One region of the uncultured Comamonas sp. genome, then DNA from elsewhere that is predicted to be linked to it. Evidence: predicted binding sites of a transcription regulator. Region 1 holds the regulator's gene; each other region holds the start of a gene.
The links. Region 1 encodes LexA, which represses DNA repair genes until DNA is damaged. Its sites were predicted from a motif close to ACTGTATNNNNATACAGT; they were not measured.
Positions count from the first base shown of each region.

Region 2: the regulator LexA is predicted to act here: its motif matches at 1,996-2,013, upstream of imuA (translesion DNA synthesis-associated protein ImuA).
Region 3: the regulator LexA is predicted to act here: its motif matches at 1,672-1,689, upstream of recA (recombinase RecA).
Region 4: the regulator LexA is predicted to act here: its motif matches at 2,496-2,513, upstream of ACHWUQ_RS09825 (DNA topoisomerase IV subunit B).

Region 1 covers NZ_CAXYJV010000050.1:239,248-243,149, forward strand. The annotation lists gene kdsB (3-deoxy-manno-octulosonate cytidylyltransferase) at 1-14, shown strand, start outside; gene adk (adenylate kinase) at 233-889, shown strand; gene ACHWUQ_RS22035 (asparaginase) at 1,002-2,021, opposite strand; gene lexA (transcriptional repressor LexA) at 2,136-2,852, shown strand; gene ACHWUQ_RS22045 (hypothetical protein) at 2,988-3,530, shown strand; gene ACHWUQ_RS22050 (FMN-dependent NADH-azoreductase) at 3,789-3,902, opposite strand, start outside.
Region 2 covers NZ_CAXYJV010000038.1:120,128-124,029, reverse strand. The annotation lists gene ACHWUQ_RS14180 (DNA polymerase Y family protein) at 1-1,242, opposite strand, end outside; gene imuA (translesion DNA synthesis-associated protein ImuA) at 1,160-1,987, opposite strand; gene ACHWUQ_RS14170 (MlaD family protein) at 2,158-3,201, shown strand; gene ACHWUQ_RS14165 (hypothetical protein) at 3,198-3,878, shown strand; gene ACHWUQ_RS14160 (hypothetical protein) at 3,890-3,902, opposite strand, start outside.
Region 3 covers NZ_CAXYJV010000008.1:11,245-15,146, forward strand. The annotation lists gene ACHWUQ_RS03565 (sensor histidine kinase) at 1-203, opposite strand, end outside; gene ACHWUQ_RS03570 (response regulator transcription factor) at 298-972, opposite strand; gene ACHWUQ_RS03575 (MarR family winged helix-turn-helix transcriptional regulator) at 1,072-1,572, opposite strand; gene recA (recombinase RecA) at 1,720-2,823, shown strand; gene recX (recombination regulator RecX) at 3,026-3,502, shown strand; gene yddG (aromatic amino acid DMT transporter YddG) at 3,499-3,902, opposite strand, start outside.
Region 4 covers NZ_CAXYJV010000026.1:28,232-32,133, reverse strand. The annotation lists gene parC (DNA topoisomerase IV subunit A) at 1-302, opposite strand, end outside; gene ACHWUQ_RS09825 (DNA topoisomerase IV subunit B) at 486-2,462, opposite strand; gene ACHWUQ_RS09820 (MFS transporter) at 2,650-3,873, shown strand; gene ACHWUQ_RS09815 (hypothetical protein) at 3,887-3,902, shown strand, end outside.

The DNA of each region.
Region 1 (3,902 bases):
GCGCCGTGATGTAACCCGCGTGCCAGCCATGCGCCACCATCGCCCCTGCTGCAAGCACACCGTAAGCAAAAAGGCGCAGCATGCCTGTCTTGCGCAGCCGAGACACGGTATTGGTGCCCAGTTCGCTGACAATCCCCTGATGCGTGATATGCTCAAGCCCAGTTTTTTTGCGTAAAAGCGGGCTTCAGTGCCCGCTTTTGCCGTGCAAGTTTTTTATTCTCCAAGGACCGCCATGAAATTAATTCTTTTGGGAGCACCCGGCGCCGGCAAAGGTACGCAAGCTGCCTTCATCTGCCAAAAATACGGTATTCCCCAGATTTCCACCGGCGACATGCTGCGCGCAGCGGTCAAGGCGGGCACGCCACTGGGCCTGCAGGCCAAGGCCGTGATGGATGCCGGTCAGCTGGTCAGTGACGATCTGATCATCAACCTGGTCAAGGAACGTATCGCCCAGGCCGATTGCGCCAATGGCTTCCTGTTTGACGGTTTCCCCCGCACGATCCCGCAGGCCGACGCGATGAAGGCGGCCGGCGTCAAGCTCGACTACGTGCTGGAAATCGATGTGCCGTTTGAAGCCATCATCGAGCGCATGAGCGGCCGCCGCAGCCATCCCGCATCGGGCCGTACCTACCATGTCAAGTTCAACCCGCCCAAGACCGAAGGCCTGGACGATGTGACTGGCGAGCCCCTGGTGCAGCGCGAAGACGACAAGGAAGAAACCGTCAAGAAGCGCCTGGACGTCTACAGCAGCCAGACCCGCCCCTTGGTCGACTACTACAGCAGCTGGGCTGCACAAGACCCGGCCGCCGCCCCCAAGTACCGCGCGATCAGCGGCATGGGCTCGGTCGAAGAAATCACGCAGCGCGCGATTGCCGCCCTGCAGGCCTGATAAGCAACTCTGCCTCATCTACCAAGCCACTGTCGTGCGACAGTGGCTTTTTTATGCCCGTCTATTTATCGGTAAATAAACCGGTATCTGCCGTTGGCTCCCATGCCCGTACTTAGATTTTGGATCGGGCCTGCACCAGCGCCAGCTGCAGGCTGACCCGGCATTTGTAGGGCGTCAAGGCCACGGCCAGGTCTTTGTCCAGGTCGGCCATCCCGGGCAATACTGCATCGCTGATCACGCCATCGCTGCAGCGGCTGCTGCGCCACACCGGCAAGCCTTGCTGGCGTGCGCGCGCGATCCCATCCAGCAGCACCTCATGCACCGTGCCATTGCCGGTGGTTGCCACCACCAGGCCATCCACACCCTGGGCCTGTAGCGCCTTCAACAGCCCCGGGCGCAGGCCAGCATGGCTGGTGACGATCTCCACCCACGGCCAGGGCGTACTGGCCGGCGCGGGCAAGGCCGCCAGCCATGCGCTGCCGGTGTAGCCGCCCTCCGTATCTGCTGCCTGCGGTGCATAGCCCTGGCGCAGGCGCACGTTCGTGCCATCCACCCAGCCCAGCGGCCCCTGTTCGCCCGATGAAAAGGCCAGCAAGCGGTGCGGGTGCACCTTTTGCAGCCAGCGCGCGCTGTGCAGCTCGCCCCCGCCGGTCACCGCGACCACCTCGCGCAACAGCGGATGGCCGTCCGCATCCAGCGCCGCAGCGGCGGCCACGGCATCCTTCAGATTCTGCGGGCCATCGGGCATCAAGGCATTGGCCGGGCGCATCGCACAGGTCAGCACCACCGGCTTGGCCAGGCGCCCTAAAACGCAATGCAGGAACCAGGCAGTTTCCTCCAAGGTATCCGTTCCGTGGGTGATAACAACACCGCGTACCGCCTCGTCGCGCATCGCTGCATCGCAAGCCTGGAGCAGCGCATGCCAGACCTCGTCGCTCATGTCCTTGCTATCAATTTGCGCGATCTGCATTGCATCCAGCGGGCCCGCCGCGGCGGTCTCGATACCGCTCACCCCCGCCAGCAGGGCCGCGACCGACAGCTGCGCCGCACGGTACTGGCCGGGATTCTCGGCATCATCGGCCATGCCGGCAATGGTGCCGCCGGTGCCGATGATCAAAATTTTTGGCTGCAAAGCTTGCCTCCTGCAAAAAACTGGTTAAAAATACAGGTACTGGATTGATATACAGGTGTTGGAGTGCACGGCAGCTTGGCTGCCACCCGGCACCACAGATCACACGGAGATCTTATGCGAGACCATCCCAAACTCACCGCGCGCCAACAAGAAATTCTGGACCTGATCCAGACGGCCATCTCGCGCACCGGCGCCCCGCCAACGCGCGCCGAAATCGCCAGCAAGCTGGGCTTCAAATCGGCCAATTCGGCAGAAGACCACCTCAAGGCGCTGGCACGCAAGGGTGTGATCGAGCTGGTCAGCGGTACCTCCCGGGGGATTCGCCTGCAAAGTGATACCGTGCGCTCCATCAATGCGGCACGCGGCACGCGCTTTTCGTCGCCGCTGGCAGGCGTGTCCAACGCCACCGCCGGCCTGGGCCGTGTGGTGCAAGAGCTCGCCCAGCTGGCCCTGCCGCTGATTGGCCGCGTGTCAGCGGGCTCGCCCATCCTGGCGCAAGAGCATGTCGACCAGACCTATACCGTTGAAGGCGGCCTGTTCCAGCAGCAGCCCGATTACCTGCTGAAGGTACGCGGCATGTCGATGCGCGATGTCGGCATCATCGATGGCGATCTGCTGGCCGTCAAAGCCACCCGCGAGGCCCGCAATGGCCAGATCATCGTCGCACGTCTGGGCGATGACGTCACCGTCAAGCGCCTGCAGCGCACCAAGGATGGCATCGAGCTGCTGGCCGAGAACCCGGATTACCTGCCCATCGTCGTGCAGCCGGGCGAGCCCTTCGAGATCGAAGGCATTGCCGTCGGGTTGATTCGCAACACGATGCTGAACTAAGCCCAGCGGCCCTGTCGGCCCCTCCCTTTCTGCGCAACCCCAGGTAGCGGGCGTTGTGGGCACCCGGCCCACAACCCTGGGGAATGCGCTCGCCTTGCGCAATCCTGCTGTCATCCGTACACCAAGGAGTCTCCCATGCTCGTAGCAGATGCATTGCGTGCGCTTGCGCCCTTTTCCCTCGTCGCTGGCCTGCCCTGGTTCCAGTCCATCCAACGTGCCATCGTGCGCAGCAGCCGCCGCCGTCCAGCCCATGGCGCCGCCAACGATGGCCAGCTTGCCGCCCAGGTGCATTGCTTTGCCGCCGCCTCCAGCGCCGCTGCGCAGCGTGGTGCCGTGCAGCAACTGAGCCTGCTCGATGGCCCCAGCGTTCCGCCTGGCGTGGACGGCCCTGCCGAAGAGACACCCGCACAGCGCCCCATCGACCGCATTCGCCTGCCGCGCAAACCCGCAGCGCGCCGCCGCCTCTCAGTAGGTATACAGTCCCACACCCGCCCGTTCTTGTCGGTACAGCGCTGCAGCGCCCAGGCCGCCAACGATGCCCCCGTCAAGATGTACTGGGCGCAACCGGCCAGCCTGCACCGCCAAAAAGGCATGCGCTGGGCCATGTCGGGCAGCATGGCCGATATCTGTGCCGAGCTTGAACGCCTGGAGCGGCTGGAGCATCTGCACGCGGTCTAAGCCAGTGCCAATCCGGGCCGGTGCGTTGTAGCCAGCCTGCTGGCAGCTGCATGCCTGCTGTCACGAGGGGTGGACAGCAGCGGAATCGCTACGCTGGGTTGACGCAGACGCTGAACGTACCGGGCGTTACCGCCATGCCGGGCACGCGCCAAACCGGCACCTTCAGCGCTCTGCCTTCAGCCCGCTGCCCGCTGCTCATGGCCACTAAGCCGTGGCTGCCGCTGCACTGCCAGCGGCTTCTTCTTTTCCATCTTTCGCTCAGCGTGCGGCCGCAGCAGCCTCCAGCGCCAGCTGTTTGAAAGGCGCCAGCTGCTCGCGCAGGGCATCCCTCGCGCCATCCACTGCAGCAGCCACCGCATCGGGCCCCAACAC
Region 2 (3,902 bases), on a different contig from region 1:
GCGTTGCGGGCCCAGCAGCAATTGCAAGGGGCCGTGGTAGAGCGGCCGGCTCTGCTTGTCCTGCAGCAGTTGCAGCGGCGTGGGCAGCAAGAAGCTGGGTTGGGCAAGGGGCGGCACATGGAGTGGTACATGGGGCTGTGCAGCGGGTGGGGCGGCCTTGGCCTTGCCGGCGGGCTGCGCGGGCAGCCACTGCACCTGCCACTCGGGGCGGTGGTCGGGCCGCAGCAGCGGGCGCTGCACCTGGTCGGCACCCAGGCGGGCGGTGATGCGTTCCAGCACCTGCTCCAGGCTTTCGCCATCGGCGGTTTTGTCAGGCAGCAGGCTGGCGCTGCGCTCTTGCAGCGCTTCGGGCGTATCGGCATGCAGGCTCAACTCGCCCACCGGGGCTTGCAGTTCCACATGGGCCAGGTGCTCCTGCAGCAGGCGGCACAGGTGCTGCAGGTCGCGCGTGGTGCTGGCGGTGTGGATGGTCAGCTCGCCGCCATCGCCCACATGGCGGGAGCGCATCGCATCGTGGCACCAGCGCAGCCGAAAGCTGCGCACGCCTGCACGCTGGGCAGCCAGCCAGCCGCACAGCTGCAGCAGCAGGTGGCGCGCACCCTGCATCAGCGCATCGGCCTGGTCGATGCGCATGGGCAGCTCCAGCCGGGCATCGAAACGGGCAGGCAGGCTGATCCAGGAGTAGCGGTCGGGCAGCAGGCCATGGGCCTGGTCGAGGGCGGTCAGGATGCCGGTATCCATGCGCCGGGCCAGCGCCCCCCGGGGCAGTGCATGGACGGCGCCCAGGCTCTGGCAGCCCAGCTGGCTCAGCAGCTCGGCATGCCGGGCCACCGCATCGATGGCATGCAGCGGCAAAGGGGCCAGCACCTGCGGCAGCGGCTGGCCCATGCCGTGGCGGATACCGCAGCGCGCCAGCGCAATCGCGGCCAGGCTGGTGGGGGCCCAACTGATGGCCTGCACGCCCAGCTCGCGGCTCTCGCGCAGCAGGCGCCGGGCCAGTGGCTGGCGTCCGCCAAACAGGCGCTCGCTGGCCGACAGCTCCAGCACCAGTGCATCGCCAAAAACCGTGTCCGATGGCACGCAGGCCAGGCGCGGCGTGAACTGCTGCGCCCACAGCGCCAGGCCTTGCATATCGGCCAAGGGCGTGGCGTGGGCAGCTTCAGTGGAGCAGGCTGGACTGGCGCGCGCGCTGGCTGCGGGGCAGGGGAAGTGGGGCAGCAGGGCGGCCCAGATCGGTGTCATGGTATGGCAAGCTAAGGGCAGTGTTGGAGGAGGAGACGGAAACGGCAGCGGTGACCGGTTGGGGCAGCGGCGCGGTGCCAGGCCACAGCCGGGCGGGCAGCACGGCTTGCAGGCTGGGCGGCACGGCAGGCAGCTCCAGCGTGCCCTGGTGCACGGGGCCCCGGCGTTTGAGCAGCTGCAGCTGCAGTGACCACGGCTGGCTGCTGCGCACCAGCAGCCGCAACGGGGCGGCGGAGGCCTGGTGCTGGCTGCTCTCGGGTCGAAAGACAAAGACGGGCCCTTCAAACTGCTGGGCACTGATTTGCAGGCGGCGTATCTGCTCGGGCTGCACCTGGGGCAGCCAGGCCAGCAAGGCCGCTGCGGCATTGGCTTTGAGCAGTTGCTCCAGCGCCCAGAGCTGGTCTTGCGGGCGGCTGCTGTGTATCCATACCAGTTGCCCGGGCGCCAGGCCGCTCTGGGCCAGCCCGCTGGCGTGGGGCGGCAGTGGCGGGCCCAGCGCGATGACGGGCTTGTGCGCTGGGCACTGCTGCAGGCCTCGGCCGGTCAGGCGCCACTCCAAGGTGCCGGCCTGGGGCTGCAGCACCTCGGTCAGGCACTGGCTGGGCCAGCCCTTGCCCGGCAGCTCGGCATCGAGTGCATCCCAGCCAGTGGGGATGCCCGCCATCGGCGCGCGCACCATGTGATCGCCCCGCCAGAGCTGGGCGTTCACCGCGGGCGGCAAGGACAGGGCATCGAGTTTGGGCATGACAAATAACTGTATATATGTACAGTATAAGAGCTAGCGCAGCGGCAATGTGTAACAAGCGCCGGGCAAGCCGCGGGCGACTGGGCTGGAAAGTGAGTGTCTGCCTTTCAAAACAACCCCCTGCAGCTTTCTTTTGAAGCTGACAGCCAGCCCGGGTAAGATCGCGGTACATGCAAATACCAGAACCCCACGACTCTGCCGACCGCCCTGCGCCGCCGTCTTCTGCCGCCTCTGCACGGCGTGCGGCGGTGGTCGATGGGGTGGCCGTCGATGGCCTGACGCCAGTGCCGCACCTGGAGCGCAAGGCCGGGGCATTGCTGCTGTTTACCCTGCTGCTGATCCTGGGCTCGGCCTTTTATCTGATGTATGCGCGCGGCGTCTTCGAGCCCAAGCAGTCGCTGATCCTGACGGCCGATGATTCCGAGGGTGTCTCCATCGGTCTGGACATGACCTTCTCCGGCTTTGCGATTGGCAAGGTCAGCAAGATCGAGCTGGCGCCCGATGGCACGGTGCGCATCCATGTGGATGTGCCCGAGAAAGATGCGCACTGGCTGCGCAGCAGCAGCGTGTTCACCTTGGTCAAGGGCCTGGTAGGGGGCACGACGATCAAGGCCTATTCGGGCATTCTGGACGACCCGCAGCTGGAGGATGGCGCGGTGCGCGCGGTGCTGTCGGGCGATGCGACGGCCGAGCTGCCGCAGCTGATGAGCAATGCCCGCCAGCTGCTGGAGAACCTGAACATGATGACCTCGGCTGGCTCGGCCTTGGGTGGCACCCTGGAGCAGCTGCGTGACCTGAGCACCAAGCTCAACGGCCCCAGCGGCGCGCTGGGCGTGGTGATGGGTGGGGACGCCGAGGCGCGCAAGATATCGCAGACCCTGGACCGCACCAACCAGCTGCTGGCGCGCCTCGATGGCCTGGCCAAGAATGCCGACAAGCAGGTGTTTGGTGCCGATGGCGTGATGCCCGAAGTGCGCGCCACGGTGCAGCAACTCAATGCCGTGCTCGGCGATGTGCGCGGCAGCCTGAAGAAGGTGGATGCGGTGCTGGTGGAGGCCCAGGCCGTGGGCGCCAATGCCAAGGATGCCACCAGCCAGCTGGGTGATTTGCGTGCCGATGTGGAGGCCAATCTGCGCAAGGTCGAAGGCATGCTGACCGAGCTGAACCGCAAATGGCCGTTTGCCAAAAAGGATGCCGAGGTGCGACTGCCATGAGTACCGCGATTGCCATCACCGCCCGCCTGGCCGCAGCCTTGCTGGCCGCCGCTGTGCTGGGCGGCTGCGCCAGCGGCAAGAAGGCGCCCGACTGGGCGGTCAACGAACAGGGTGCTGCCGAACGCGCGACCGATGCCTACCTGTCAGGCAACCAACGGGTGGCGGAGGCCGAATGGCGGCGTGCGCGTGAAGAGGTGAGCCGCACGGCCCGGCCCGATCTGCTGGCCCGGCTGGAGCTGGCGCGCTGCGCTGCACAGGTAGCTGCCTTGGAGGCTGCCCCTTGCACGGGCTTTGAGGCCGTGGCCCAGGATGCTGCCGATGCCGAGCAGGCCTATGCCCGCTATCTGCAGGGCCAGTTGGCTGCTGGCGATGTGGCGCTGCTGCCCAAGGCCCAGCAGGCAGTGGCGCCGCTGGCGCCTGAGCAAGCAGCCGCTGCGCTGGCCGCTATGGAAGACCCGCTGTCGCGCCTGGTCGCGGCCGGCGTGCTGGCGGTGCGCGGACCGGTGCCGATGGCGGTCGTCACCCAGGCGGTCGATACCGCCTCTGCCCAAGGCTGGCGCCGTGCCGTGATGGCCTGGCTGATCAACCAGCAGCGCCTGGCGCGCGCGTTGGGCGATACGGCACTGGCCGACCAGGTGCAGCGCCGCCTGGACCTGCTGCAGGCCACGCAGAAGTAAGCCTGCTGCCGCTACAGCGCTGCA
Region 3 (3,902 bases), on a different contig from region 1:
ACCTTGCCCTGCTGCACCATCACCAGCTGCGCCAGCGCCTGGGCGTTGTACTCCAGCGCACGATCGAACGGCTTGTTGGCCAGGCCCTGGGCCACCAGCCAGGTCAGCGCCAGGCTCACGGGCCACAGCAGCAGCAGCGGCGTGAGCATCCAGTCAAGGATCTCGCCGAACAGTGAGCGCTGTTCACGCTGGAAGATTTTCATCGGCGGGCAGCCCTCACGACGGGTTCACGGCCCCGTGGCATCCGCCACTATGCGCAGGCAAGCCAACCCGGGCCTGACAGCCAAGGCAGCGGCCTCAGGAAGCGATCTTCTCAAGGCAGTAGCCCAGGCCGCGCACGGTGGCAATGCGGATGGGGCCGCGCTCTATCTTCTTGCGCAGGCGGTGGATATAGACCTCGATGGCGTTGTTGCTGACCTCGTCGCCCCATTCGCACAGGCGCTCGACCAACTGGTCCTTGCTGACCAGCCGGCCCGCACGCTGCAGCAGCACTTCCAGCAGGCCCAGTTCGCGCGCCGACAGCTCGACCATCTTGCCGTCGATGGTGGCCACGCGGCCGGCCTGGTCGTAGACCAGGGGGCCGTGCTTGATGGTGCTGCTGGCGCCACCCATGCCGCGCCGCGTGAGCGCGCGCACACGCGCCTCCAGCTCGGACAGCGCAAACGGCTTGGCCATGTAGTCGTCGGCGCCGTAGTCCAGCCCCTGCACGCGCTCTTCCACGCTGTCGGCCGCCGTGAGGATCAGCACCGGCAGCGCATCGCCCCGGCCGCGCAGCTTCTTGAGCACTTCGAGCCCGTGCATCTTGGGCAGGCCCAGGTCCAGGATGAGCAGGTCGAACTCGCTGCTGGTCATCAGCGCGGTATCGGCCTCGCTGCCGTTGGCCACATGACTGACCACGGCGCCCGAGCCGCGCAGGCTGCGCAGCAGACCATCGGCCAGGACCTGGTCGTCTTCGGCAATCAGAATGCGCATGGGGTTGTCTCCTGAAATACAGACGCGCTCTGGATGTTGGAAATGCGCGCCTTTGATTCCTAGGATTCTAGGATGCGCCCCGCCCCACGGGCAGGGACCTTACCCGAGTGAGCCGCCGCCCGCATAGGCCTCCAGCCCCAGCGCCACCACGGTGGCGATGTCGTCGCCGACTTCCTCGCGGAACTCGGCCTCGGCCTGGGACACGGCGTCATGGAAGGCCTGCAGCCATGCCAGGCCCGCAGGCGTGAAGCGGATGCGGCGTGCGCGCGCATCGCGCTCGTCGCTTTCGCGCGTGACCAGGCCCCAGGCCTCGCACTGGGCCACCAGGTCGCCCATGGACTGCTTGGTCATGCCAGCGCGCTCGGCCAGGTCGGTGAGCCTGTCGCCAGCCAGCGACAGATGCCGCGTGATGTGGATGTGGGCCGCACCCACCTTGTCGCGCGCCGCAAGATTGGACAGCGCCAGCGGCACCTCCACATCGCGCGCCATGAGCTGCAGCACACGCGCGTCGAACCGGCGCATGGCATGGCCGAGCAGGCGGCCCAGGTGGGTCTGGCGCCAGGCGTCGGCGGGCGGCGTGACGGGGGAAAACTCATTCATGGATGCATTGTGGAGGCAAATCCAACAAGTCAGGAAAACTGACTAAAAACACCAACAAAACAAACCAACAAGCCCATAAACTACTGTTCAAGCATCCAGCCTGAATGCAAATACAGAGCTGAAACCCCAGCCAACCCAGGAGTCCGCATGAACACCGCCGTCACCACCGCCAACAGTGAAAAAGCCAAGGCCCTGCAGGCCGCACTCGCCCAGATCGAAAAGCAGTTCGGCAAGGGCACGATCATGCGCCTGGGTGAAGGCGAAGCCATCCAGGACATCCAGGTCGTCTCCACCGGCTCGCTGGGCCTGGACATCGCCCTGGGCGTGGGCGGCCTGCCCCGTGGCCGCGTGATCGAGATCTACGGCCCTGAATCCTCGGGCAAGACCACGCTGACGCTGCAGGTCATCGCCGAAATGCAAAAGCAGGGCGGCACCTGCGCCTTCATCGACGCGGAACACGCACTGGACACCAGCTACGCCCAGAAGCTGGGCGTGAACCTCAACGAAGTGCTGATCAGCCAGCCCGATACCGGCGAGCAGGCCCTGGAAATCGTGGACAGCCTGGTGCGCTCGGGCGCCGTGGACATGATCGTCGTGGACTCGGTGGCCGCCCTCACACCCCGGGCCGAAATCGAAGGCGAGATGGGCGACCAGCTGCCCGGCCTGCAGGCCCGCCTGATGAGCCAGGCGCTGCGCAAGCTGACAGCCACCATCAAGAAGACCAACTGCATGGTCATCTTCATCAACCAGATCCGCATGAAGATCGGCGTGATGTTCGGCAGCCCCGAAACCACCACGGGCGGCAATGCGCTGAAGTTCTACGCCTCGGTCCGCCTGGACATCCGCCGCACCGGCACCATCAAGAAGGGCGACGAGGCCATCGGCAACGAGACCAAGGTCAAGGTCGTCAAGAACAAGGTCTCGCCTCCGTTCAAGACCGCCGAGTTCGACATCCTCTTCGGCGAAGGCATCTCGCGCGAAGGCGAAATCCTGGACATGGGCGTCAACGCCAAGATCCTCGACAAGTCGGGCGCCTGGTATGCCTACAACGGCGAGAAGATCGGCCAGGGCCGCGACAACGCCCGCGAATTCCTGCGCGAGAACAGCGGCCTGGCCGTGGAGATCGAGAACAAGGTGCGCGACAGCCTGGGCATCGCCCTGCTGCCCACGGCCGGTGGCGATGCCCCCGAAGCCAAGGCCGCCAAGGCGGGCAAGGCCAAGGCCGACAAGGACGGCGTGATCGAAGCCTGAGCGGCCTGACCCCTCACTGCAGGCGCTGCCGCGCCTGCACACACTGTGTTTGCCATCTTGGCGCAGGCTCACGTCTGCGCCTTTTTTATCGCCGGGACGCCCCAAGGCAAAAAAGCGGCCCCCTTGGGGGGCAGCGGACCTTGCGCAGCAAGGGGAGCGTGGGGGCCTTTTTTATTCGGGACGATTCAGGAGACATTGCCGCATGGGATTCGCCAAGCTGTCGCTCAAGGGCCGGGCGCTCAAGCTGCTGGGCCAGCGCGAACATTCACGGCTGGAGCTGGAACGCAAGCTCGCCCCCCATGTGGAGGAAGGCGAAGACCTGGGCGCCATGCTCGACGCGCTGGAGCAGCGCGGCTTCATCAGTGCCCAGCGCGTGGCCGAGTCCGTGCTGCACCGCAAGGCCGCGCGCTTTGGCACGGCACGCGTGGTGCAGGAGTTGCGCAACAAGGGGCTGGACGACGGACTGGTGCGCGCCGCCGCAGAGCAACTGCGCGCCACCGAACTGCAGCGCGCCCTTGCCGTATGGCGCCAGCGCTTCGGCGCACCACCGGCCACACCGCAGGAACGACTCAAGCAGATGCGCTTTCTGGCCGCCCGCGGTTTTGGTGGAGAAATTGCGAGCAAGGTGCTGCGGGGCCGCAGCGAAGACTGGGATGCAGGAGCAGAGGACGAAGGCTAGTCTGCGCGCCGGGTCGCACCCCAGCACACCAGCGACCCCACGGTCACCAGCACCACGCCCTGCCAGAAGCCCCAGCCCGGCTGCACCTGCAGCCAGGCACTGGCCAGCAAGGCAGAGAATACGGGCGTGAAGTACGACGCTGCAGCCATCACGGCCAGATGCCCGTGCTGTATGCCGTGCTCCCAGCAGCTGTAGCCCAGGGCGGTGAGCCCGCCCACGGCCAGCAATTGCAGCACCACGGTGCCTGACCATTGCATGCCGCCTTCACCGCCCAGCCACAGCCATTTGATCCACAGCGCCAGCGCGGTCCATATCAGGAAAAGGCCCACGGCATTGTGGCCACCGCCCCAGCGCCGCGCAGCCAGCGAATAGCAGGGCCACAGCAGGGCCGCGCCAAAAG
Region 4 (3,902 bases), on a different contig from region 1:
GATTGGTCGCCATGCGGGTGGAAGCGGCCCAGCACATCACCGACGACACGGGCGCTTTTGACGGGCTTGGCCGCCGTAGCGCGGTTGGGGCCGCTGTAGCCCAGGCCCATGCGCTCCATCGCAAACAGGATGCGGCGCTGCACCGGCTTCAGGCCATCGCAGACATCGGGCAGCGCACGGCCCTTGACCACTGACAGCGCGTATTCGAGATAGGCGCGCTGGGCGTAGTTGCCCAGGTCCAGGCTGTCGCCGTCGTCGGGCTCGGGGTTGGATAGCAAATCCAGACCGGTTTGTTCACTCATGGTTGTTCAGCTTTCTTTGCTTGTGGCACGGCTGCACGCGGCTGTGGTTGGCATTGTCATTCAGCGGCATGGGCAGCGGGACATTCGATGGCTCCGTCAGGCAGGATGCGAAGCCCAGACGCAGGCATGGCTGCGGCCAGGCAAGGCAAAAGCGGCAAAGCCATCGATGCTGGAGACATGCAATCAGATATCGATTTCTACTTCGTGGCCATGGAGTTCCATCAGGTCGCGGCGGGCCGCAGCCTCGCCCTTGCCCATCAGCTGGGTCATGACCTCACGGGTGGCCAGCAGGTCGGTGCGGCTCAGGCGCACCGGCAGCAGGCGGCGGGTGTCCGGGTTCAACGTGGTTTCCCAGAGCTGCTCGGCATTCATCTCGCCCAGGCCCTTGAAGCGGCTGACCTGGCATTTCTCCCGGGGTACGCCATCCTTGGCGGCCTTGTCGAAGATGGCATGCATCTCTGCCTCGTCCAGCGCATAGACCTTGGCAGCGGGCTTTTTGCCCCGGGCAGGAATATCGACGCGGAACAGCGGCGGCCGCGCCACGCAGACATGGCCTTTCTCGATCAGCTGCGGGAAGTGCTTGAAGAACAGGGTCAGCAGCAGCACCTGGATGTGCGAGCCGTCCACGTCCGCATCGCTGAGGATGCAGATCTTGCCGTAGCGCAGACCGCTCAGGTCCACCTCGTCATCGGGGCCATGGGGATCGACGCCGATGGCCACCGAGATATCATGGATTTCGGTATTGGCAAACAGGCGGTCACGGTCCACCTCCCAGGTGTTGAGCACCTTGCCGCGCAGCGGCAGGATGGCCTGGGTTTCCTTGTCGCGCCCCATCTTGGCGCTGCCGCCGGCCGAATCACCCTCGACCAGAAACACCTCGTTGTAGGCCAGGTCGCGGCTTTCGCAATCGGTCAGCTTGCCGGGCAACACGGCCACGCCGCTGCCCTTGCGCTTTTCCACCTTCTGGCCGGCGCGCTGGCGCGTCTGTGCCGCCTTGATCGCGATCTCTGCGAGCTTCTTGCCATATTCGACGTTCTGGTTCAGCCACAGCTCCAGCGCAGGCCGCACCATGCCCGAGACCAGGCGCACTGCATCGCGCGAGTTCAGGCGCTCCTTGATCTGGCCCTGGAACTGGGGATCGAGCACCTTGGCAGACAGCACATAGCTGGCGCGGGCAAACACGTCCTCGGGCATCAGCTTGACGCCCTTGGGCAGCAGCGAGTGCAGTTCGATAAAGCTCTTGACCGCCTGGAACAGGCCGTCGCGCAGACCGCTTTCATGCGTGCCGCCGGCGGTGGTGGGGATCAGGTTGACATAGCTCTCGCGCACCGGCTGGCCTTCGTCGGTGAAGGCCACGCACCAGGACGCCCCTTCGCCCTCGGCAAAATGGTCGTCGCTGCGGCCGGCAAAACCCTCGCCTTCGAACACCGGAATGAGCGGGTCCACCGGCAGCGTCTGCAGCAGGTAGTCCTTGAGGCCACCCTTGTACTGCCAGGTCTGCGTCTCGCGGCTCTTGTCCTGCGTCAGCTGCACGCTCACGCCGGGCATCAGCACCGCCTTGCTGCGCAGCAGGTGCACCAGCTCGCCCATTGGCAGATGGCTGGATTCGAAATACTTGGCATCGGGCCACACACGCACCGTCGTGCCCTGCTTGCGGTCACCGCTGACCATCGGCCGCACCTTCAGCGGCTCGACCACATCGCCACCGGCAAAGGCCATCGTGGCCACCGAGCCGTCGCGGTGCACGGTCACTTCCATGCGGGTGGCCAACGCATTGGTCACCGACACCCCCACGCCATGCAGACCGCCGGAGAAGCTGTAGGCGCCGCCCTGGCCCTTGTCGAACTTGCCGCCCGCGTGCAGGCGGGTGAACACCAGCTCCACCACCGGCGCATGTTCTTCGGGGTGCATGCCAAACGGAATGCCCCGGCCGTCGTCCTCCACACTGATCGACGCATCGGTGTGCAGATAGACGCGGATCTTCTTGCCAAAGCCGGCGAGTGCCTCGTCAGCGGCGTTGTCGATCACCTCCTGGATGATGTGCAGCGGGTTGTCAGTACGGGTATACATACCCGGGCGCTGCTTGACCGGTTCGAGCCCCTTGAGGACCCGGATCGAGCCTTCTGCGTATTCACTGGTAGACGTGTTTTTGCTTGCCATAACTTTCCATTCTAGCGGCTGCCATTGTAAATAGCTGTATAGATAAACAGGTGGATTTGTTGACGATTCACGACGTTTGGTCGGAAAAGGCGGTAATGGGCTTGGCCGGGCACCGGGCAATATGCGGGCGACAGCCGGTTTTTGGCGTTGGAGTAACAATTCTTGGATAAAGAGACATCCTTAGACTATGCAAAACAACGCACAACCATTGTCCATAGCCCGCGTGCTGCTGTGTGGCGGCGCCGTAGTGACCTTATCGATGGGCATCCGCCATGGCTTTGGCCTGTGGCTGCAGCCGATCACGCAGGAGATGGGCTGGACGCGCGAATCCTTTGCGCTGGCGCTGGCGGTGCAAAACCTCAGCTGGGGCCTGATTGGCATCTTCACCGGCATGCTGGCCGACCGTTTTGGCGCCAGCAAGGTGCTGGTCTGCGGCGCGCTGCTCTATGCGCTGGGCCTGGCCGGCATGGCCTGGGCGCCCAATACGCTGGTGTTCGCACTCACGGCCGGACTTTTGATCGGCATGGCGCAGACGGGCACCACCTATGCGGTGATCTATGGCGTCATCGGGCGCCAACTGCCTGCCGAGAAACGCTCCTGGGCCATGGGGGTGGCTGCAGCGGCCGGCTCCTTTGGCCAGTTCTTCATGGTGCCGGTCGAGGGCCAGCTGATCGCCCACCTGGGCTGGCAGAACGCGCTGCTGGTCTGTGCGGTGTTGGTGCTGACCATCGTGCCGCTGGCCATCGCGCTGCGCGAGCCCAATTTCCACGCACTCAAGCGCCACGCGGCCGCAGGCCAGCAGCAAACCATCGCCCAGGCCGTGGGCGAAGCCTTCCGCAATCCCAGCTTCTTGCTGCTGACGGCGGGTTACTTCGTTTGCGGCTTCCAGGTGATGTTCATTGGCGTGCACATGCCCAGCTACCTGAAAGACTTCGGGCTGCCGCCGCATGTGGCCAGCTATTCGCTCGCGCTCATCGGCCTGTTCAACATCTTTGGCACCTACCTGGCAGGCTCGCTGGGCCAGCGCATGGCCAAGCGCTACCTGCTCTCGGGCATCTATTTCATCCGCGCGATCGCGATCGTGGTGTTTCTGCTGGTCCCGCTGTCGCCCTGGTCGGTCTATGTGTTTGCCGCCGCGATGGGCTTTTTGTGGCTGTCCACCGTGCCGCTGACCAATGGCGCCATTGCGCAGATCTTTGGCGTGCAGCATTTGTCCATGCTCAGCGGCTTTGTGTTCTTCAGCCACCAGATCGGCAGCTTCCTGGGCATCTGGCTGGGCGGCTACCTGTATGACCACACCGGCAGCTATGATGTCGTCTGGTACGTGGCGATTGGGCTGGGCGTGTTCGCCGGCCTGGTCAATCTGCCCGTCAAGGAAGAGCCTGTGCGGCGCCAGCCACTGGCGGCCTGACCACCGAACTCTCATGCAACAGCCTGCAC